One region of the Kitasatospora sp. NPDC057518 genome, then DNA from elsewhere that is predicted to be linked to it. Evidence: riboswitches for the same ligand, from Rfam matches in the RefSeq annotation. Region 1 holds a riboswitch; each other region holds the start of a gene.
The links. A riboswitch is a leader RNA that binds a small molecule or an ion and turns the genes downstream of it on or off. The one in region 1 is predicted to bind cyclic di-AMP.

Region 1 (5,402 bases):
GCCACGGGCGGGCGGTCATCGAGGCGGCCATCGCCGCCCGGGCGGCCAGGGCGAGGTCGGCGACCACCGGCGGCGGCAGCGCGTACGCCGGGTCGACGGCGACCACCCGGCAGCCCAGTTCGCGCGCCTCGGCGGCCAGGCCGGCCGCGCCCCCGGGGCAGTCCAGCAGCGGCCCGGGCAGGGCGGCGAGCCGGGCCCGGGTGAGGCCGAACAGGGCGCAGTACTCGTCCAGCGGACGGGAGGTGACCAGCACGTCCGGGAGGGCGGGGTGAGGGCCGGCGGCCACCCGGCCATCCGAACACGGAGCGGCCCCGCCCGCATCCGGGAGGGGTCCGGGACGCGGGCGGGGCCGTCGGGCCTGGGTGGAGCCGGGCGGTCAGCGGCCGAGCAGGCCCTGGGCGGCGGCCCGGTTGACGTTGGTCAGGCCGCGGACCAGCTGGGTGGTGAGGAGGACCAGCAGCACCCCGAGGAGCGAGAGCCCGGCGATCTGCCAGGGCGCCTCGATGTCGTACACGTGCCGGATGTCGTGGCTGTCGTAGAAGTCGAACACCCGGTACCCGTGCCAGGAAGTGTAGGTGGGGAAGACCCAGTGGTACAGCGGGTAGAGCGCCGCCGCCCAGCCGAGCAGCAGGAACACCAGCGTCACCGCGAAGCTGAACACCGCCCAGGGGAGCATCAGCACCTGGTACAGCACGGCCTTCCAGCCGGCCCCGTCCGCCAGCCGCGCGGTGACCGCGCCCCAGCTGCCCTGGCGGACCCGGCGCACCGGCTCCGGGCCGGGGACGTCCAGGGCCAGCATGCCGCGCACCCGGGCCCGCTCCAGCCGGCCGAAGCCGCGGGCCGTGGCGGTCAGGGCGCCCAGCACGGGCAGCCCCAGCGCGGTGACGAAGGTGGCGAGGCCGAAGCAGAACATCGTGACCGCGACGGCGAAGCCGAGGATCGCCACCGGCAGGCCGGTGAGCGCGTAGCCGACCTCGCGGTAGTAGTACGCCGAGAACGGGGCCCGCCACAGGGCCGGCCGCCGCTCGGTCCGGCGGGCCCGGACGGGGCGCGGGTCGTCACCGCGACCGCCCAGAACGTCCCACTCCCGGTCCTCCACGCTGCGGCTGCTGCTCATGTTCCCGGCCCCCGGCCCCTCGTGCTGTCGTCTGTCGCTCGTTCGTCCCGCTGACTGCGTCCAGTCTGGTGGACGCGCCGCCCGGCCGTGATCCGGAGGCCTGGCGGATCCGGGGTGGGGTTAACCCCCCTCCACCCGGGCGGCCGGGCCCGGCCACTCCTCGGCGAGCAGCGTGAAGAGGTACGCGTCGGACCGGACGCCATCCCCGGAGCCGGCGGACCGGACCCCGCCCTCGGACCCGTCGGACCGAGGCCGCGCCTCCGGCCGGAAGCCCAGCCGGGTGAGCACCCGGCCGGGGGCCGGGTTGGCCGCGGCGGTCCGGGCGGTCAGCCGGTGCAGGCCCAGGGTGCCGAAGGCGAAGTCGCGGAGCAGGCCGACGGTCTCGCCCGCGTAGCCCCGGCCCCAGGACCCGCGGGCCAGCACGCACCCGAGGTCGGCGGCGCCGTGCCCGTCGAGGGTGAGCGCGGCCTGCCCGATCGGCGTCGCGTCCCCGGGCTCCTCGGCGTCGGCGAGCCTGGTGACGGCGAGCCGGTAGGTGTCCCGCTCCTCGGCCATCGCCTCCTCCAGGTAGAGCTCGATCTGGTCGGCGCAGTCCTCCCGGCCGCTCGGCCCGAAGGGCAGGTGGCGGGTGACCTCGGGGTCGCCGAACAGCGCGTGCAGCGCGTCCACCTCCTCCTCGGTGTGGTGGTACTCGCGGACGGCCAGGCGCGGGCCGGTGAGTCGTACGGGGACCATGGCTGCCGACCCTATCCCCGCCCGGCGGCTACCGTTCGGACTATGAACGACGAAGACCTGCGGCTCGCCCCGCGCACCAAGGCCGCCGACCTGCTCGCCTGGGCGGCCGAGCAGGGCCGCGCGCCGGTGGCCGAGGGGCCGCTGCGCGCGGTGCTGGCGCTGCTGGAGCTGGGCGAGGGCAGGATGCACGACGGCTGGCCCGAACTGACCTCCGACGCGGTGGAGCACCTGCTGTACGAGCGGCTCCACCTGTACGTCCAACCCGCGCCCGAGGAGGACCCGTTCGCCTACGGCGACGCCGTCCGGCTGCTGGTCGACCACCAGCGGGCGTCCCGGCGGCTGAACGCCAAGCGCCAGGAGCGGCTGCACGCGGAGGCCGAGTGGCAGGGCGAGGTCGCGGCCGGGCTGCTGCGCCGCGCCGACCTGGTGACCTGGCCCCGGCTGTACGCGCTGCTGCTGCACGCGTACGGGGTGGACGTCACGGACCCGGCGGCGGTGCGGGACTGGCTGGCCGGCTTCGGGGAGCTCCCGGAGGAGGAGCGGCTGGCCGCGTACGAGGCGCTGGCACCGGCCGGCTGGCTGGACGAGCCGGACGAGCAGGGCTGGGGCCCGGGCCGGGTGCTGTCGGTCGGCATGGCCACGGACGGCGCTCGGCGGCTGCTGGAGCAGGGCCTGATGCGGCGCAGCTACCGCAACCTGGCGGAGCTGACCGCGCTGGGGCGGCCGATGCCGGAGGAACTGGCCGGGGACTTCGGGCGGTTCGAGGAGGCGGCGGTCGAGGCGGCGCTCGACCTGTTCGGCGAGTGGACGGTGCCGGGGCTGCCGCGGCTGCTGGTGACGGAGTTCCCGGAGCTGGCGCCGGAGCCGGGCCAGGAGGAGATCGAGGCGTACCTGGCGCAGCTGCCCGCCGAGGAGTGAGACGCCACGGCGAAGCCCCCGGTCCGGTGCTGGTGCTCCGGGCCGGGGGCTTCGCGCTGGGTCCGCCCGGGCGGGTGCGTCAGGGGTTGAGGCCGCGCTGCTGGAGCCAGGGCTCCGGGTCGACCGGGGCGCCGCCGCCGGGGCGGACCTCCATGTGCAGGTGCGGGCCGGTGACGTTGCCGGTCGCGCCGACCTTGCCGATCTGCTGGCCGGCGGCGACCTTGCCGGAGCCCTTGGTGATCGCGGAGAGGTGGCAGTACCAGATCTCGGTGCCGTCGGGCAGGGTCTCGACGATCCGGTAGCCGTACGAGCCGGCCCAGCCGGCCGAGGTGATGGTGCCCTGGCCGAGCGCGTGGACCGGGGTGCCGGTGTCGGCGGCGAAGTCCAGGCCGGTGTGCAGGTTGGCCCAGTAGCGGGCGCTCTGGCCGTAGTGGGCGGAGAGCCGGTAGTCCGTCACCGGGAGGGTGAGGGCGGCGGCCTTGGCCCGCTCGGCCTCCTCGGCGGCGCGCTTGGCCTCGGCCTCCTTGGCGGCGGCCTTGGCCTCCGCCTCCTGGGCGGCCTGGAGCCGGGCGGTCTCCTCGGCGGCGGTGCGCTGGCTGTCGGCCTGGTTCTGGATGCGGGCGGCGAGCGCGAGGCCGGGGTCGGCGGAGAGGGCGACCGCCGTCTCGTCCGGGGCCTCGATGGCGGGGGCGGCGGCCGGGGTCGCCGAGGTGAAGCCGGTGGCACCCAGGGTGGCGGCGACGGCGGTGACGCCGAGCAGCGGGGAGGTTCCGCGGGTCTGACGCGGCATCCGGTGGCGGTTGGTCTCGGCCTCCGCGGCGAAGTCCTCCGGGCCGAAGGCCTCGGGGCCGTCCGGGCCGGGGTGGTCGAGGAGCTGGGTACCGGCTGCGAAGCCGGCCGGGTGTGCCGGGGTGTGCGTCGACGCCACGGAGGCGCGCTCCTTTCCTTCCTTCGCGCCTACCGGGTTAGCTGACGGGTTCGGAGCAGGAAGGTCTCCTACGGCCGGGCCGGAGCCCCGCCGATTCACCCCAAGGAACGTGGTTCCCCGGCTCCCTGACCTGCCCGGAGGCCGGTCGGTGGGATTAGGCGACGGCGCACGGTGCCGTCTGGGTACGGCGTTGACAACCGCGCTGCGTTATCAAACGTTAATCCTAGGAGGCTCTGATTCCAAGCCATCCGTTCGGAGCAGCCCCGCGGCAGGTGATCGGACGTCAACGAACGGTCCCTCATGCACGGCCCCATCTGAGTACGCCTACTCATGTGCGGCCCGGCCGGGCCGCAGCATCCTGACGCCATGAGCGCACCGATGCAGACCCGCACCACGGCCGCCTACTACCTCCAGGCCGTCCTGTCCTTCGCCCTGTCGGGCACCGCCCTCGCCGCGGGGATCATCTACCTGCCGGTCGGCGGGTGGACCCGGGCCTTCCTCGGACTCGGCCTCCTCTTCACGGTCAGCTCCGCGTTCACGCTGGCGAAGGTGATCCGGGACCGGCAGGAGTCCAACGACATGGTCACCCGGGTGGACCAGGCCCGGCTGGAGAAGCTGCTCAGCGAGCACGACCCGTTCAAGGTCGAAGGGGTCTGACCGCTCCCTTCCCCCTCTTCTCCGACGCCTCCGACGCCCGACCGCTTGACGGCTAAGGCTATTAGCCTTAGCTTTATGGCTATCGGCAGCAACGCCGATGCCCCGCACCGGCGGCCCGAGGAGGACCCCATGAACGGCACCATCACCCCGAGCACCCAGTACCTCACCGTCCCCGGCGGCCGGATCGCCTACGACGACACCCGGCAGGGCGACGGCACCCCGGTCGTCCTGCTCCCCGGCATGCTCGACAGCCGGGCCGCGTACCGGCACCTGCGCCCGCTGCTCGTCGCCGCCGGCCACCGGGTCGTCACCATGGACCTGCGGGGCTTCGGCGAATCCTCGATCACCTGGGACGACTACGGCCCCGCCGCCCTCGCCGGCGACGTCCTCGCCCTGCTCGACCACCTCGGCATCGAGCGCGCCGTCCTCGCCGGGAACTCGTACACCGGGGCCACCGTCGTCAAGGCCGCCGGGGACGCCCCCGAGCGGGTCGCCGGGATCGTCCTGCTCAACGCCTTCGTCGAGAACCCGCCGCAGGGCGCCCTGATGCGCGGCGCCATGGGCCTGATGGGCGCCGCCCTCGTCCACTGGCCGGCCGCCTGGGGCTTCTACCTGCGCCGGATGGCCTTCCCCGGCGCCAGGCCCGCCGACTTCGACGCGTACGTGGACGGGCTGGTCGCCGCGCTGCGCACCCCGGGCCGGAAGACCGCCACCCGCGGGTACGTCCACGGCGACTCGGCGCCGGTCGGCTGGACGGCCGCGGTGCGGTGCCCGGCCCTGGTCGTCATGGGCAGCAAGGACCCCGACTTCCCGAAGCCGGAGCTGGTCGCCGACCGGCAGGCCGCCGCGCTCGGCGCGCGGAAGGCGATGATCGAGGGGTCCGGGCACTACCCGATGGCCGACAACCCGGCGGCCACCGCGGACGCCCTGCTGCCGTTCCTCGCCGAGCTCGGCTGAGCCCCGCCCGTCCGCTGCCCGCCCCTGCCCGACCTGATCCGTACGGAGAGCCCGAACCCATGCCCCGCGTAGGACTGACCCCCGACCAGG
Region 2 (5,402 bases), on a different contig from region 1:
CGGGGCCCGTCGGCGTGCGCGCGGTCGGCCGTCGCGGGCCGTGGCAGGCCGTGGCGGGCCGTGGGGTGGGTCAGCCCTCCTGGGCGGTCGGGCGGTCGGCGGTCAGGCGGTGCCCGTCGGCGGCCTCGCCGGTACGGGTCTCGGTGCGGCGGCCGCGGGCCAGGTAGTCGCGCAGAACCAGTTCGACGGCGTCCTGGGGGCTCTTGGTGCCGGAAAGCATCATCGCGTCGATCGCGAGGTTCGCGTCGAGGGTGACGGTGACCTGGGCCATGTGACTCCTCCTCGGGTGCAGAGCAGCAGCATGCCCGCTGGGGCGGCGATCCACCACGGAACGGGGCGGAACCGCGGTCGGGAACGGTCGGGCACGCCGGGGCCCCGGGAACGCCGGAACCCCCGGGGAGGAGCGACCAGACTCTCCCCGGGGGTGGTGGGCGGTCAGCGTTCGGACGACGGCCGACAGCTGACGGATAACAGCTGACAGATGTTGAAAGCTGTCAGCTGTTATCTGTTACCCGTCAGCTGTTACCGGAGGTCCGTCAGCCGTGGACCGTGGACCGTGCGCCGTCCTCAGACCCGGCCGGCGAAGTCCGGGGCCCAGTTGGCGATGCTCTGCTCGCGGACACCCGAGCTCGGGTTGGCGGCCTCGACGTACTTGCCGTTGCCGACGTAGATCGCGACGTGGTAGACGCCGGAGTCCTTGCCGTTGTTGGACCAGAACAGCAGGTCGCCCGCCTGGAGGCTGTCCAGCGAGACGTGGGTGCTGGCGGCGGCCTGGTCGGCGGCGACGCGCGGGACGGAGATGCCCGCGGCGCGCAGCGCGGCCTGGGTCAGGCCGGAGCAGTCCCAGCCGCCGTTGCCGGTGCCGCCGTAGACGTACGCCTGACCGACCTTCGACTCGGCGAAGGAGACCGCGGCGGCCATGCTGCCGGTCGCGGCCGGCGCCTGGGTCTGGGTCTGCGTCTGGGCCTGGGGCTGCGGAGCGGGCTTGGTGGCGGGCTTCGCGGCCGGCTTGGTGGACGGCTTGGCGGCCGGGGCCTCCGGCTGCGCGGTCGGCTGGGCGTTCACGGCACCGCCGTTCGCGGACTGGCCGGACTTCTGCGAGCGGTCGAACCAGGTGAAGTCCGAGCCGGACGTGCCGGCGGAGGACTGGCCGGCCCGGGCCTGGCCGTTGCCGCCGAAGGAAAGCTGCTGGCCCGGGTAGATGGTGTCCGGACCCTCGGTCAGGGTGCCGCGGTTGAGGTCGTACAGCCGCTGCCAGCCGCCCTGCACCTTGTGCTGGTCGGCGATCGCGGACAGCCAGTCGCCCTCGACGACGGTGTAGTCGCCGCCCTGGGCCTGCTGCTGGCGCTTCTGCACCCAGTCGCTCCGGTTGCCGGAGGCGGCGGAGTCGGTGGAGGCCTGTGCGTCGCCCTGGGCGGGCGCGGCGGGCTTCGCGGCGGGGGTCTGCGGCTGCGCGGGCTTGGCGCTGGGCTTCGCGGCCGGAGCGGCCGGCTTGGCGCTCTGGGCGGGCGCGGCGGGCTTGGCGGCGGTCGAACCCGCCGAGGTGTCAACGGCGGCCGCGGCGCCGCCCTTGGTGAGCCCGGCCTGGACCGAGCAGACCGGCCAGGCGCCGGGGCCCTGCGAGGCGAGGACCTTCTCGGCGACGGCGATCTGCTGGTCCTTGGTGGCCAGGTCGGCACGGGCCGCGTAGGCCGTGCCGCCGAAGGCGGACCAGGTGCTGGAGGTGAACTGGAGGCCGCCGTAGAAGCCGTTGCCGGTGTTGATGCTCCAGTTGCCGCCGCTCTCGCACTGGGCGACCTTGTCCCAGGTGGCGACGGAGGCGGCCGAGGCGGTGCCGGTGGTGAGGCAGGGGACGGTGAGGCCGACGCCCGCGACGCCGAGGGCGGCGATCACGCGACGGGTACGGCCGGACAGACGGGTGCCGTTGGTGGGCAGCATGAAGACGTGGTCCTCTCCCACGCCTGCGAGGTGAGCTGTCGGATTCGGGCTGGAGTTGCCCGGCCGTGCGGTGAGCACGGCTTCACCCCTAGCCCTGGACCGTTCCGGAGAGCGGTCCGGGGCGACTTACCTGTGGGTCCCCCGCTCCTGCCGTGGTGCGTTTTCGCGCTTCCAGGACATCCGACGGCAGGACTCGGCGTTGCGGATGACCGGGTTCGTGTGGTCACGAACGGGGAGCACGTTAATCAGACTTAAGTTCAAACTGCAAACCACTGTGATGTGCATCACGGTTTAGTGGAAACTGCCAAAATTGCCACTCACCATGATCGTAAATGATCGTTTTCAGGCAATGCTGTTGTGGAAGCCGACAACTGGCTCCGCCTCAGGAGTGGCGTGACGGTGTGTCGAATCGCGGAGTGGCGCACTCCGGCGGGTGGGGGAGCGGTCGCGATCGGAGCATGTGAATCCGCGCTCCCTATTTCCTTTCAAATAGCGCCAGAACGGACATTCCCCTTCATTGCCGGGTGACTCCCGTACGGGACGGACGGGGTGGGGGGAAGTACGCGGAAGGGCCCGGAACGCGATCCGTTCCGGGCCCTTCGGTGCGCGCGAACCCGCGCGCGGTGTCCTTATCGTCCGCCAGGCCCCTCGGCGGCCGCGTGGGCGCCACGGGAGCCCTCCACGACCCCCTCGGCCTCGGCGGCGGCCGCCGCCTCCGCCTCGGCCCGCGCCAGGTCCTCCGGGGACGGCGTGGGCAGCGCGGCCAGGTAGGTGGAGGCGATCAGCTGGCCGACCGACGGGTAGGCGCCCAGCGGCGCGGCCGACGGGCAGCCGGTCTCCTCGGCGGCGGTGGCGAGCAGCTCGGAGTCCGCCTCCGGGCCGATCACCAGCGGGGCCAGCGCCGGGCGCTGCGAGCCGGTGTCCTTGAGGTGGTTGACGGCCGCGGCCACCGAGCCGGGCACGTCGAGCGCGGCGGCGACGACCGGCACGGCCAGCCGGGCGGCCAGCAGCACGCCGGTGATGCCGGCCGCGGCGGCCGCGTCCTCGCCGCCGACGGTGGTCAGCACCACGCCGTCCGCGGCGGTCGCGATGGCGAACAGTCGGGCGCGGTCGGCCCGGGCCAGCCCGGCCTCGGAGAGCCGGACGTGCACGGCCTCGGCCAGCAGCGGGTGCGGGCCCAGCGGGTCGGTGACGGGCGCGCCGTACTCGGCGGCGAGCGCGTGAAGCCCGGTCAGGAAGGTGTGCGGGCCGGGCACCAGTGGCACCAGGACGGGCATGGGCCGCCCGGCCTCGGCGGCCAGGGCCAGCAGCTCGGCCACGGTGCGGTCCTCGCCGCTCGCGCCCGCCGCACCGTCACCGGGGAGGTAGCCGACGGCGGTCTGGACGCCGTTCTGCTCGGTGCGGACGATCGAGAGCAGCTCCTCGACGACCGAGCGGGACTCGGGCCCGGCGGTCGCGGGCACGGCGAGCACCAGGGCCGGGGCGCCGGCCGGGATCTCGGGGCGCTCGGGACGACGGTGGCGCCCCCGCGCACGGGAGCCTGGAGTACGGACGGGCAGTGGCGCGCCCGGAATGGCTGCGGTGCTCATGCCGGAGATCGTAGGACATCGGCCCGTCCGGCTTGCAGTCGGCTGCCGTACGGGTTTCGCGTGCTCGCGGTACGGACCCGGTGCGTCTCCGGCGCCGGTCCGGGCGCTTTGCCTACAATCCGGACATTCTTCGCCCAACCCCCGCGTGGTGGCCGGTGCTTGTCCCGACGCGATCCGAGGGGGCGGGCGTTGCACCCGGGGCGCGTGAGATGTCTCACAGCATGAGCCCGGCTTGACGGAGGGTCACGGGCGGGCGACTCCCGGCATTCGAAGATCAACATTCAGCGGGGAGGTGCTCACGGCCGGTTATCGCGGGCTCGACGATTCATCGGCTATGTCCGTTTACGTACCGTCAGGGGAAGGGCCCGTGAAGAGTTCGCGGCTGCGGGTAAAAGGCCTCGTGCACCTGCAATGTCCCGTGCTGATGCACGTGCACTGCGGCTATCATCACGTCAAGTGAGGCGTTGTGCCGGACCGGTACGGGGCCGGTCCGTTCGTTTCGGCGGTGCCGGGGGCGCCGCGCTGGACGACAACTCCGGAGCTCTTCGGGAGATTTCTATGCACGACTCGCAGGACACGCACGGCTCGTACGACACCTACAACGGGATGGCCGCCGCCGATCTCCAGGGGGTGGTCTGGCAGAAGAGCCGGCACAGCAACTCCCAGGGCAACTGCGTCGAGTTCGCGGCCCTGCCGGGCGGCGATGTGGCGATGCGCAACTCGCGGTTCCCGGACGGCCCCGCCCTCATCTACACCCGGGCCGAGATCTCCGCCCTGCTGCTGGGGGCGAAGGACGGGGAGTTCGACCACCTGGCGGTCTGACCGGCCGCCGTGCTCCATCATCGGGGGGCCGTCGTGGGTGCCGACACCACGACGGCCTTTGTCTTTGTCTCCTCCGGATGTCTTCGCTCCGGAGGCCTCTCCCGGATCCGTCCGGCCGCCCGGCCCGCCCGGCCGCGCTGAGCCGCTCGCGGTTCCGTGGTGCCGGAGGCTCTCGACGGGGCCTGCTGGAAGCGCCCGGGGTGCGGTCCTCCCGGGGTGTCCGTCGACCGGCCGCGCGCCGTCCGGTGCGGGGTCCGTCCCGAAGGCGGGGCTCCTCCGGAGCGCAGGGTCTGTCCCGGGGTCAGGGCTCGTCCGGAACGCCGGGCCCGCTCGGAGCACGGGGCTCGCTGGGAGTGCAGGACCCGCTCGGAGCGCGGGGCCCGTCCTAGGCCGAGCGTCGATGCCGTCCGCCGACGTCGACGGGACCGTCGAGCGGTGAGCGGCCGCCGAGCCCGGGGTGTCCGTCCAGCGGGGAACCGCCGACCGACTCGGCCTCGAACATCGCCCAGACCACCTTGCCGCTGCCCAGCGGGTGCCAGCCCCAGGAGCGGCTGAACGACTCCACCAGGTGCAGCCCGCGGCCCGATTCGGCGACGAAGTCGGCCTCCCGGGCGACCGGGCCGGTGCTGCTCGGATCGCTCACCGCGCAGACCACCTGGGGTGCGCGGTGCACCAGGCTTATTCGGATCGGCAGCCGGCCGTCCGCGGTCGGCTTCATGGGAAAGTCGTACTCGCCCAGGGCGCCGCCCGACGGGTCGGGCCGTGCGCCGATCGCATGCCGGAGCGCGTTGGTCACGAGTTCCGAGGCCACCAGCGCGACGTCGTCGAACAGTTCCGTCAGGCCCCAGAGCTGGAGCGTGCTCCGAGCGAAGTCCCGCGCGGTTCTGACGGCTTCGAAGCGAGGAGCGAGCGTACAGGTGACCACATGGGGGTCAACCGCCAAAGCCGTACCGGTGCTCATGAAGAGCTCCTCCCATAAGGGGGCGGACACGGCTGGACCCGCCGGGGTCATGCCGGTCACCTCCGACTCGCTCGGCCGCTCGGCCGCCCCCT
Region 3 (5,402 bases), on a different contig from region 1:
GAGCGCTCAGCCCTCGTGGCGGAAGCGCGGGAAGGCGCCGCGGCCGGCGTACTCGGCGGCGTCGTCGAGGATCTCCTCGATGCGCAGCAGCTGGTTGTACTTGGCGACGCGCTCGGAGCGGGCCGGGGCACCGGTCTTGATCTGGCCGCAGTTGGTGGCGACGGCCAGGTCGGCGATGGTGACGTCCTCGGTCTCGCCGGAGCGGTGCGACATCATGCAGCGGTAGCCGTTGCGCTGGGCCAGCTCGACGGCGTCCAGGGTCTCGGTCAGCGAACCGATCTGGTTCACCTTCACCAGCAGCGCGTTGGCGGTGCCGGTCTCGATGCCGCGGGCCAGACGGGCCGGGTTGGTGACGAACAGGTCGTCGCCGACCAGCTGGACCTTGTCGCCCAGCTTGTCGGTCATGGCCTTCCAGCCGGCCCAGTCCGACTCGTCCAGCGGGTCCTCGATGGAGACCAGCGGGTAGGCGGCGACCAGCTCGGCGTAGTACTCGATGAGCTCGGCGGCGGTGAGGTCCTTGCCCTCGAACCGGTAGGCGCCGTCCTCGTAGAACTCGGAGGAGGCGACGTCCAGGGCCAGCGCGACGTCACGGCCGGGCACGTAGCCGGCCTTCTCGATGGCCTCGACGATGAGGTCCAGGGCCTCGCGGTTGGAGTCCAGGTTCGGGGCGAAGCCGCCCTCGTCGCCCAGACCGGTGGACAGGCCGCGCTCCTTCAGCACGCCCTTGAGCGTGTGGTAGACCTCGACGCCCCAGCGGACGGCCTCGGAGAAGGACTCCGCGCCGATCGGGGCGATCATGAACTCCTGGATGTCGACGTTGGAGTCCGCGTGCGACCCGCCGTTGAGGATGTTCATCATCGGGACCGGCAGGACGTGCGCGTTCGGGCCGCCCAGGTAGCGGAACAGCGGCAGGTCGCTGGCCTCGGAGGCGGCGTGCGCGACGGCCAGCGAGACGCCCAGGATGGCGTTGGCGCCGAGCGAGGACTTGTCCGGGGTGGCGTCCAGGTCCAGCATGGCCTGGTCGATCAGGCGCTGCTCGGTGGCGTCGTAGCCGACCAGCTCCGGGCCGATCTGCTCGATGACGGCCAGGACGGCCTTCTCGACGCCCTTGCCGAAGTAGCGGTTCTTGTCGCCGTCGCGCAGCTCCAGCGCCTCGAAGGCACCGGTGGAGGCACCCGACGGGACAGCGGCACGACCCGTGCTGCCGTCGTCGAGGCCGACCTCGACCTCGACCGTGGGGTTGCCGCGGGAGTCGAGGATCTCACGGGCTACGACGACATCGATGGACGGCACGAGGCATCTCCTTGCGAGAGCAGGGTCCGGTCTGACGGTGGTGCTGCCAGCAGGACGATTGCGGAGTCGTTACGACCAGAGCCTAACCGCCCGGGCTGCCGTGGCCGCGTCGGCCTCGGTCCCGTCTCACCGTGTGGCCCTGCTACCCACCGGTAGTTCACCTGCTTGTCCCAGCTTGTCCCACCGGAGCGGGCGAATGCGGACGAAGGGGACCGGTAGGACCGGCCCCCTTCGGACGGCGGGGTGGAGCGGCGTCGGCGCCGAGCGCTCCGGCGCGGTGGCGGGCGCCCCCGGCGGGCACCCCGGTCTCGGGGTGCTGCCGGCCGCGGGCACTCCCGGCGTCGGGCGGGGCGGCTCAGCCGAGGTGCAGGACCTGGCCGGGCATGATCAGGTTCGGGTCGCCGCCGACGGTGGAGTGGTTCTGCTCGTACAGCGCGCTCCAGCCGCCGGACACGCCCTGGGCGGCGGCGATGGTCGACAGGGTGTCACCGGCACGGACGGTGTAGTCGTGGCCGGCGGCCTGCGGGGCCTGCTGCGCGGCGCGCGGGGCGTACTGCGGCTGGGCGGCGGCCTGGCCGGCGTACTGCTGGTAGACGCTCTGGTGGCTGGTCCAGTACCAGCCACCGTTGTTCTGGTACCAGTACACCTTGGCGTCGGCGTCCCAGCCGGCCTTGCCGGAGAAGCCCGGGGTCTGCGGCTGCGCCTGCTGCTGCGGGGCGACCTGCTGGACCGGCTGCGCGGCGGGCTTCTGGGCCGGCTTCTGGGCGGCGGGCTTCTGCGCGACCGGCTTCTCGGCGGGCTTGGCGGCGGGCTTCGGGGCCTGCTGCTTGGGGGCGGACTGCGGCTTGGCGTCCGAGGAGGTGTCGACCGAGGCCGGGGCACCGCCCTTGGTCAGACCGGCCTTCTGGGAGCAGACCGGCCAGGCGCCCGGACCCTGCGAGGCCAGCACCTTCTCGGCGACCGAGATCTGCTGGGCCTTGCTGGCCTGGTTGGCCTGCGCCGCGTAGGCGGTGCCGCCGTACGCCTTCCAGGTGCTGGACGTGAACTGGAGGCCGCCGTAGAAGCCGTTGCCGGTGTTGATGCTCCAGTTGCCGCCGCTCTCGCACTGGGCGACGGAGTCCCAGGTGGAGGCCGGGGCGGCGGAGGCGCCGGTGGCGGTGAGGAGCGGCATCGCGAGTCCGACGCCGGCCACACCGGCGACGGCGATGGCCTTCTCGGCCTGGGTGCGACGACGGTGACGGCCAGTTCCAACGAACAGCATGAAGAGGTCCCTCTCCGTACGCCTGCGAGGTGAGCTGTCGGGTTCGGACCGGGAGGTGGCCCGGCCGCCGTACGCGGAAACGATTCCGCTCGGGCGGCTTCACCCCAAGCCGTGGGGAGACGGCAACAAACCTGGTTCCCCCGCCCCTGCCCAGGGTTCTGGTCGGTTTCCCGTGACGCGGCGGGCAGGATTCGGCGTTCCGCGTACGAGGTCCGCAGCTGCGAACTCCAGGGAGAGTAGACAGATCATCAGACCAATCACAAGCTCATATCACCGATATCACACAACAATTACGGCCCGTGTCCGATCGCCTACCAACAGCGGCGTTATGTCCGGATTGATGGGTGTTCACACCCCCGTCGGCGGGCGATCGGCGACCTCCCGTCAGCGTGATCTCAGCAGGTCGGAGGCGTCGAAGAGGCATCCGGAACGGGGTGCGGAGGGGCGTGCGGGGAACGGCTCTCCGGACTGAATTCCACCGGGAGTTCGCGCAGGCCACGCATGATCAGACCACCCCGCCAGCGCAGATTCTCCGGGCTTTCCGCGAGCCGCAGATCGGGCAGCCGGGAAAGCAGCGTGGCCAGCGCGGCACGCCCTTCGAGCCGCGCCAGCGGAGCGCCGATGCAGTAGTGGATGCCGTGCCCGAAGCCCAGGTGGGGGTTGTCCTTCCGGGCCAGGTCCAGGGTGTTCTCCGCCGCGAACCGGGCCGGGTCGCGGTCCGCCGCGGCCAGCACCACCAGCACCGGGTCGCCGACCGGGATGTCCACCCCGCCGATGGTCAGCGGACGGGTCGCGAACCGCCAGGTCGCCAGCTCCACCGGCCCGTCGTAGCGCAGGAGTTCCTCGATCCCGGTCTCCAGCAGCGCGCTCTCCCCGCGCACCACCGACTCCTGCAGCAGCCGGCGCTGCTCCGGATTGCGCAGCAGCGCGTAGGTGCCGTTGCCGATCAGGTTCACGGTGGTCTCGAAACCCGCGAACAGGAGGATGAAGGCCATCGCCGCGGCCTCGTTCTCGGTCAGGTGCTCACCGTGGTCGCCGGCCCGGATCAGGCCCGAGATCAGGTCGTCCCCGAGGTCCGCCCGCTTGCGGTGGATCAGCTCCAGCAGGTACGCCCGCATCCGCTTCACCGCCCGCCCCACGCCGCCGCGTTGGCCCCCGCCGTGGCGGATCATCATCCCGGCCCAGTCGCGGAAGTCGTCCTGGTCCTCGGCCGGCACCCCGAGCATGTCGCAGATCGCGTAGATGGGGAGCGGGAAGGCGAACTCGTGGATCAGGTCCGCCGAACCGCGCTGCGCGAAGCCGTCGATCAACCGGTCGGTGAGCTGCTGCACCCGCGGCTCGAACTCGGCCACCCGGCGCGGGGTGAACGCCTTCGACACCAGCCGGCGCAACCGGGTGTGGTCCGGCGGGTCGATGTTCAGCAGGTGGGTCATCAGGTCCGCCTGCCGCTCCCCCGGGATGCCCACCCGGCCGGTGCGGTGCGCCTGCCCGCTGTGGTGCGCCGGGTTCTTCGACAGCCGGCTGTCCGCGAGCGCCTGCCGGGCGTCCGCGTACCTGGTCACCAGCCAGGCCTCCACCCCGCTCGGCAGGGTGGTGCGGTGCACCGGGGAGTGCTCGCGCAACCAGGCGTAGGCGGGGTACGGGTCGGCGGCGAACTCCCAGGTGAACAGCTGCGGGGCGGGGGCGTCGGACGACGGGGCGGCGGGCCGGGCGGGGACGGGCTGAGCTGGCATGGACCGACCGTATCCGGTGCGACGGGCCCGCCCTCCCTCCGGCGGGGCGCCGCTTCCCCGCCACTCCTCCGCCGCGCTTCCGCGACCGGACGCGTCGGGCGCGCCAACACTCCGTGGCCGGTCCGTGGCCGTTCCGTGGACAGCTCTTGGCCGACTCTTGGCCGCGGGGCGGGCGTGAGCCTGGTCACCTGAGGGGTAATCCCTGTTGCGGAGGGTCAGGACGTGCCTACGATCCTCCGCAGTACGCGTGGGCGCCGGTGCGGTGTCGCCCACAGGGAGGAGCAGACCATGCGGGTCAGCGGGTCAGTCGTCGTCATCGCGGTCCTCGACGGCGGGTCGGGCGCGGGCCTCGCCCGCCGGTTCGCCGCCGCCGGCACCGCCGGAATGCTCATCGCCGACCAGTACGCCGGCATCGCCGAGGACCTCGCCGCCGAACTCGACCGGCCGGGCTGCCCCGTCGTCGGCGTCTGCGGCGACATCCGCCGCCCCAGCGACGTCGCCGCCCTCGTGGACACCGCCGAGAAGCACCTCGGGCCGATCGACCTGTTCGCCGTGGCCGGCCCCGACGGCGAGCGGATCATCTCGCTGGCGGACCTGCCCGACCACCTCGACCTGGAGCGGCTCGCCGAACTCGTCCTCCTCGTCGGCGAGGCCATCGGCGAACTCGTCCCGCCGCAGCGGCGCCCCGAGCGCACCGCCACGGCGGCCTGAGCGCCTACTCCCCGACCGGACCGAGGCCCTCGGCCGAGCGCACCGCGTCCCGGTAACCGCGCGCGGCCGACCGCAGCGCGGCGTCCACGTCCACCCCCGCGTCGTGCGCCCGCTGCACCACCGCGAGCAGCAGCCGGCCCGCCGAATCAGCCGTCAGCTCGGCCGGCAGCCCGTACGCCTCGTCCGGCACCCCCGTGAAACCCGCCCGGCGCACCCGCGACACCAGCTTCGCCGCGTACGCCAGCGAGGGCAGCCCGGCCGGCACGCCGTCCAGCACCGACTCGCGGTCCGCCTTCTCGGCCGCCTTCAGCTGCTCCCAGTTCGCCTCCGCCTCGGTGACGCCCTCGACCTCCACGTTCCCGAACACGTGCGGGTGCCGGTACATCAGCTTCTCGACGATGTCC
Region 4 (5,402 bases), on a different contig from region 1:
GCGGCGGACGGCGCCTCCGGGTCCGCGGCGGAGCGCGCCGTCGAGAAGCTCGACCGGCCGCTGCCCGAGGGCGTGCGCCGTCGGGTGGTCGGCCTGGCCTCGGACGCGCTCGGCGGGGTGCCGCCGGCCGAGCTCCCGCAGAGCCTGCGTCAGTACGTCAAGTTCACCCCGGCGCGGCGGGCCAAGTACGCGGCCACCGCGCTGGCGGCGGCGCTGGAGGCGGAGCCGGCCTTCCGGGTGCGGATAGCGGAGCGGCTGCGTCTCGGGCAGCCGGACCTGGTGAAGGCGCTGGAGTCGGGCACCGTCCCGAGCGCGGCCGATCCGATGGACGTCGCGGCCGCCGCCTACCTGGTGCGTTCGACGGGCTGGAGCCGGCTGGTGGCCGAGGCCGGCGAGGAGGCCGAGCGGGCCGGTGCCGAGGACGCGGCCGCGGAGGCGGTCCGGCTGGTGGAGAAGCTGCAGGCCGAGCTGGCCGAGGTGCGGGCCTCCGCGCGGGCGGACGCGGACCGGCAGCGGGCCGAGTCCGACGGCGTCCGCAGGGAGGCCGAGTCGCTGCGCAAGAGGGTGCGGTCGCTGGAGAGCGACACCCGCCGGGCGCAGGCCGAGACCCGCCGGGTGGCCGGCGAGCTGGACGCGCTGAAGGCGCAGGCCGCGGCCGAGCGCGGCGCGGCCGAGAGCGAGGCGCGCCGGCTCCGGCACCGGGTCCTGGAGCTGGAGAACGCGGCCGAGCAGGGCCGCCGTTCGGCCCGCGAGGGGCGCAGCGTCGAGGACATGCGGCTGCGGCTGCTGCTGGACACCGTGCTGCAGTCGGCCCAGGGGCTCCAGCGGGAGCTGGCGCTGCCGGTCGCCCAGATCCGCCCGGCGGACCTGGTGGAGGCGGTGGTGCCGGGGGCGGCCTCGCCGCACGACGTGGCCCGGCGCGGGCTGGCCGAGGACGATCCGGCGCTGCTGGACCAGCTGCTGGCGATCCCCCAGGTGCACCTGGTGGTGGACGGCTACAACGTGACCAAGACCGGCTATCCGACGCTGCCGCTGGAGCAGCAGCGGATCCGGTTGCTGGGCGGGCTGGCGATGCTGGCCCAGCGGACCCAGGCGGAGGTCACCTGCGTGTTCGACGGGCAGGACCTGGACGTCCCGGTGATCATGGCGCCACCGCGCGGGGTCCGGGTGCGGTTCAGCCGGACCGGGGAGACGGCCGACGAGCTGATCCGCCGTCTGGTGCGGGCCGAGCCGCAGGGCCGTCCGGTGGTGGTGGTGTCCACCGACCGGGAGGTCGCGGAGGGCGTGCGGAAGGCGGGCGCGCGCCCCGTGGCGTCGGTGCTGCTGCTGAACCGGCTGGCCCGGCCCTGAACCCGGGGAGGTTCGCATGATGCCTGGTCAGGGCCTGTTTCGGAGTGTTGTGCGAGTCCGGTGAAGTCAGTGTGGGGACCGGAGTTCACGCCTTCGGGGGAGTGGCAAAACGGATAGATCTTCACTAGGGTCTGGCGTCAAACCTATTTTCCGGAATCTCATCCCATCAGGTGAGCCCGTTGGAAGAAGGAGCCGGTCCCTTGGCCTCCCACCGCCGTCCCAAGCAGCCGAGCCGCGCACGGATCTCCGTGCTCACCGCGGCCGCTGCGACCGCGGTCGCCCTCTCCGCCCAGGTGGCCGCGCACGCCGCGCCGCAGCCGAACAAGACGGACGTCAAGGCGCAGATCGACCAGCTCCAGGAGGAGCAGGAGCAGGCGGCCGAGAAGTACAACGGCGCCAAGGAGCGGGCCGACCAGCTGCGGAAGCAGGCCGACCAGCTGCAGGACCAGGTGGCCCGCGGCCAGGAGCAGATGACCCAGCTCCAGGGCGGCCTCGCCGAGGTGGCGGGCGAGCAGTACCGCAGCGGCGGCATCGACCCGTCCGTCCAGCTGATGCTCTCCTCGGACCCGTCCGGCTACCTGGACAAGGCCTCCACCGTCCAGCAGGCCAGCACCAGTCAGGCCGAGGCGCTCAAGGGGCTGCTGGACCAGCAGCGCCGGCTGGACCAGGAGAAGACCGAGGCGGCCGCCGTGCTCGCCTCGCTGGACACCACCACCAAGGACCTGAACCAGGCCAAGTCGGACGTCAACACCAAGCTGAAGGCCGCCCAGGACCTGCTGAACTCGCTGAGCTCCGCCGACCGCGCCGCGCTGCGGGCCCAGCAGGCGCAGGACGACCGCGCCTCGCGCGGCAGCGACCGGGTCGACCTCGGCAGCCTGCCGCCGGCCAGCGGCTACGCGGCCACGGCGCTGGCCAAGGCGATGAGCAAGCAGGGCTCGCCGTACGTGTGGGGCGCCACCGGGTCGACCACCTTCGACTGCTCGGGCCTGATGGTCTGGGCGTACGGGCAGGCGGGCGTCTCGCTGCCGCGCACCTCGCAGGAGCAGGGCCACTACGGCACCCGGATCCCCTCGCTGGACCAGGCCCAGCCGGGCGACCTGGTGATCTACGGCCCCGACATGCACCACGTCGGGATGTACATCGGCAACGGCATGGTGGTCCACGCGCCGCACACCGGTGACGTGGTGAAGGTGATGAAGGCCGACGCGATGTCGATCAACACCATCCGCCGGGTCTGACGGACCGACACGCCCGGGAGGCTCCCGCGGGGGCCTGTGAAAAGCGCCACCCCCGTTCGGGGTGGCGTTTCGGGTTTCCGGCCCTTCGACGACCACATGGTGAGAACCGATCAGCCTTATGTGCGTCAATGGTCACCATCGGTCATTTTCACAAAGGAACTTGGGTAATCTTCTGTCTTTTTTCTGACAAGGATTTGAACCGATCACGGTTCAGTTACTAGGGTCATGCTCCGAACCACCGCACTGTCGATCGCCCAGCCAGGGTGGCGGCGGTGGTTACCGTCGAGTTCGCAAGGCAGCGGGACAGGTCGAAGCGACTGTCCGACAGGGGAGCCCAGTGGTAGGGGGCGCTGCGGAGCGGAGCCGGGGAACCACGTTCCTCCGGGGTGAATCGGCGCCAGGTCGGCCGGTGGAACGGCCGTGAGGCGTCGTAGGGCATGCTTCCGGCCCGAACCCGTCAGCTCACCCGGTAGGCGGCCGTAGGAAGAAGGAGTCCGCCTTCGTGGCGTCCCATCGTCGTCCCAAGCCCGCCGGCCGCGCCCGGGTCTCGATCCTGACCGGCGTCGCCGCCGCAGCCGTCGTCCTCTCCGCGCAGGGTGCCCACGCGGACCCGCAGCCGACCAAGGAACAGGTCAAGGGGCAGGTCGACCAGCTCAACGAGCAGGCCGAGGTCGCGACCGAGAACTACAACGCCGCCCAGGCCAAGCAGCAGGACCTGGAGAAGCAGGTCTCCGGCCTGCAGGACCAGGTGGCCCGTCAGCAGGCCCAGGTCACCGAGCTCCAGGGCGGCCTCGCCGAGATCGCCGGCGAGCAGTACCGCAACGGGGGGATATCCCCCACCGTCCAGCTGATGTTCTCCTCCAGCCCGGACAGCTTCCTCAGCCAGGCCGACGCGCTGAACCAGGCCGGCAGCACCCAGAAGGGTCAGCTGAAGGAGCTCCAGGAGCAGCAGCGCAAGCTCGACCAGGACCGCAACGAGGCCCAGGGCAAGCTCGCCGAGCTGGAGTCGACCACCCAGCAGCTGAAGGCCTCCAAGGACGAGGTCCAGGGCAAGCTGAAGGCGGCCCAGGACCTGCTCAACACGCTGACCGAGCAGGACCGCCAGGCGCTGCGCCAGGCCGAGGAGAAGGCCGCCGCCGAGGCCAAGGCCAAGGCCGACGCCGCCCAGGCCCAGCAGCAGCAGGCCGACCGCGCCTCCCGCGACAACAGCCGCGGCAGCCTCTCGGCCCCCACGACCACCGCTCCGGTGAACGTGGCCCCCGGCAGCTCGCGCGGTGCCGCCGCGCTGTCCGCCGCCGCCTCCAAGATCGGCAGCCCGTACGTCTGGGGCGCCACCGGCCCGGGCTCCTTCGACTGCTCCGGTCTGATGGTCTGGGCGTACAACCAGGCCGGCGTGTCGCTGCCGCGCACCTCGCAGGCGCAGGCCTCGGCCGGCACCCGGCTCGGGACGGACCTCTCCAAGGCCCAGCCCGGCGACCTGCTGATCTTCTACACCGACGCCCACCACGTCGGCATCTACGCCGGCAACGGCCAGGTGCTGCACGCCCCCAAGCCGGGCGCGTCGGTGCGCTACGAGGCGGTCACCAACATGCCGCTGACCGGCATCGTGCGGGTCTGATCCCCGCTCGGACGTCTCCAGGCCCGGTCTCCCCCAGGGGAGGCCGGGCCTGCGGCTTTTCCGGCGGCTCGATCTGATGTCCGATTGGGGAGTGAATATTCGGGTTGGGAGGGGTTTGGACTCGCTTGCCCGGACTCGCTAACGTCTGCCACCGGACTCCCGCTCGACGGCCGCCCGTCCCGGTGCGGCGGCGGGGGCCGCGCCGCAGGATTGGAGCCGCTGCCGCCATGCCCGTGCACCGCCGTTCCCAACTGCTCACCCGGGCGCTGGTGCTGACCGCGGCCGCCGCCACCGCGTTGGGCGCGGCCACCGGAGGCAGCGCCCAGGCGGCCCCCGCCAGCCCCGACCCGGGCGACCGTCAGGACGTCAAGACGCAGGTCGAGCAGCTGTACGACGAGGCCGAGCAGGCGTCCGAGAGGTTCAACGCCGCGCAGGAGGCCCAGCGGCGGCTCCAGGGCGAGACCACGATCCTCCAGGGCGAGATCGCCCTCGCCCAGGACCAGCTCAACGGGCTGCGCGGCGACCTGGCGATGGTGGCCGGGGCCGAGTACCGCGGCGGCGGGATGACCCAGACCGCCCAGCTCATCCTCTCGCCCGACCCGGAGGGCTACCTGGCCCGCGCCCGCACCCAGGGCCAGGCCGCCGTGCGCCAGCAGGAGACCCTGCACGAGCTGATCACCCGCCAGCGCCGGCTCGACCAGCGCCGCACCGAGGCGGCCGACAAGCTCGCCGAGCTGGACCGGACCCGGCGTTCGCTCGCCGACAGCAAACAGCAGGTCCAGCAGCGGCTGGCCGGGGCGCAGAAGCTGCTGAACGGCCTGGGCGCCGTCGAGCGGGCCCGGCTGGCGGTCCAGGACGCCCGGGACGCCGAGCAGCGCGCCACCCGGGGCACCGACCGGCTGGACCTCGGCACCGCCCCGCCCGCCTCCGAGCGCGGGGCGGCCGCGCTGGCCGCCGCGGTGCGGATGATCGGCTCCCCGTACGTCTACGGGGCCACCGGCCCGCACGCGTTCGACTGCTCCGGTCTGATGTACTACAGCTGGCGGCAGGCCGGAGTGACCCTGCCGCGCACCTCGCAGGCCCAGGCGTACGCCGGGCAGCGGATCAGCCTGTCCGAAGCGCGACCGGGAGACCTGGTGATCTTCTACCGGGACATGCACCACGTCGGCATGTACGCCGGCGGCGGCGTGATCGTG

Region 2: linked by a shared signal. The riboswitch ahead of ACFU7Z_RS17345 (transglycosylase family protein) and the one ahead of ACFU7Z_RS08490 (M23 family metallopeptidase) in region 1 are both predicted to bind cyclic di-AMP.
Region 3: linked by a shared signal. The riboswitch ahead of ACFU7Z_RS14995 (transglycosylase family protein) and the one ahead of ACFU7Z_RS08490 (M23 family metallopeptidase) in region 1 are both predicted to bind cyclic di-AMP.
Region 4: linked by a shared signal. The riboswitch ahead of ACFU7Z_RS05495 (NlpC/P60 family protein) and the one ahead of ACFU7Z_RS08490 (M23 family metallopeptidase) in region 1 are both predicted to bind cyclic di-AMP.

What each region holds. Positions count from the first base shown of each region.
Region 1 is NZ_JBHVEU010000055.1:8,632-14,033, reverse strand. It holds gene ACFU7Z_RS08510 (hypothetical protein) at 1-286, opposite strand, end outside; gene ACFU7Z_RS08505 (sensor domain-containing protein) at 377-1,117, opposite strand; gene ACFU7Z_RS08500 (GNAT family N-acetyltransferase) at 1,238-1,852, opposite strand; gene ACFU7Z_RS08495 (hypothetical protein) at 1,895-2,770, shown strand; gene ACFU7Z_RS08490 (M23 family metallopeptidase) at 2,850-3,698, opposite strand; cyclic di-AMP (ydaO/yuaA leader) riboswitch at 3,711-3,869, opposite strand; gene ACFU7Z_RS08485 (YiaA/YiaB family inner membrane protein) at 4,065-4,355, shown strand; gene ACFU7Z_RS08480 (alpha/beta fold hydrolase) at 4,431-5,312, shown strand; gene ACFU7Z_RS08475 (TetR/AcrR family transcriptional regulator) at 5,372-5,402, shown strand, end outside.
Region 2 is NZ_JBHVEU010000147.1:23-5,424, forward strand. It holds gene ACFU7Z_RS17340 (hypothetical protein) at 71-271, opposite strand; gene ACFU7Z_RS17345 (transglycosylase family protein) at 568-1,959, opposite strand; cyclic di-AMP (ydaO/yuaA leader) riboswitch at 1,946-2,116, opposite strand; gene ACFU7Z_RS17350 (hypothetical protein) at 2,568-3,527, opposite strand; gene ACFU7Z_RS17355 (DUF397 domain-containing protein) at 4,086-4,349, shown strand; gene ACFU7Z_RS17360 (ATP-binding protein) at 4,735-5,310, opposite strand.
Region 3 is NZ_JBHVEU010000118.1:15,269-20,670, reverse strand. It holds gene eno (phosphopyruvate hydratase) at 7-1,293, opposite strand; gene ACFU7Z_RS14995 (transglycosylase family protein) at 1,649-2,554, opposite strand; cyclic di-AMP (ydaO/yuaA leader) riboswitch at 2,560-2,728, opposite strand; gene ACFU7Z_RS14990 (cytochrome P450) at 2,950-4,287, opposite strand; gene ACFU7Z_RS14985 (SDR family NAD(P)-dependent oxidoreductase) at 4,576-4,998, shown strand; gene ACFU7Z_RS14980 (MazG family protein) at 5,003-5,402, opposite strand, start outside.
Region 4 is NZ_JBHVEU010000032.1:9,605-15,006, reverse strand. It holds gene ACFU7Z_RS05505 (NYN domain-containing protein) at 1-1,350, shown strand, start outside; gene ACFU7Z_RS05500 (C40 family peptidase) at 1,551-2,588, shown strand; cyclic di-AMP (ydaO/yuaA leader) riboswitch at 2,927-3,080, shown strand; gene ACFU7Z_RS05495 (NlpC/P60 family protein) at 3,091-4,206, shown strand; gene ACFU7Z_RS05490 (C40 family peptidase) at 4,434-5,402, shown strand, end outside.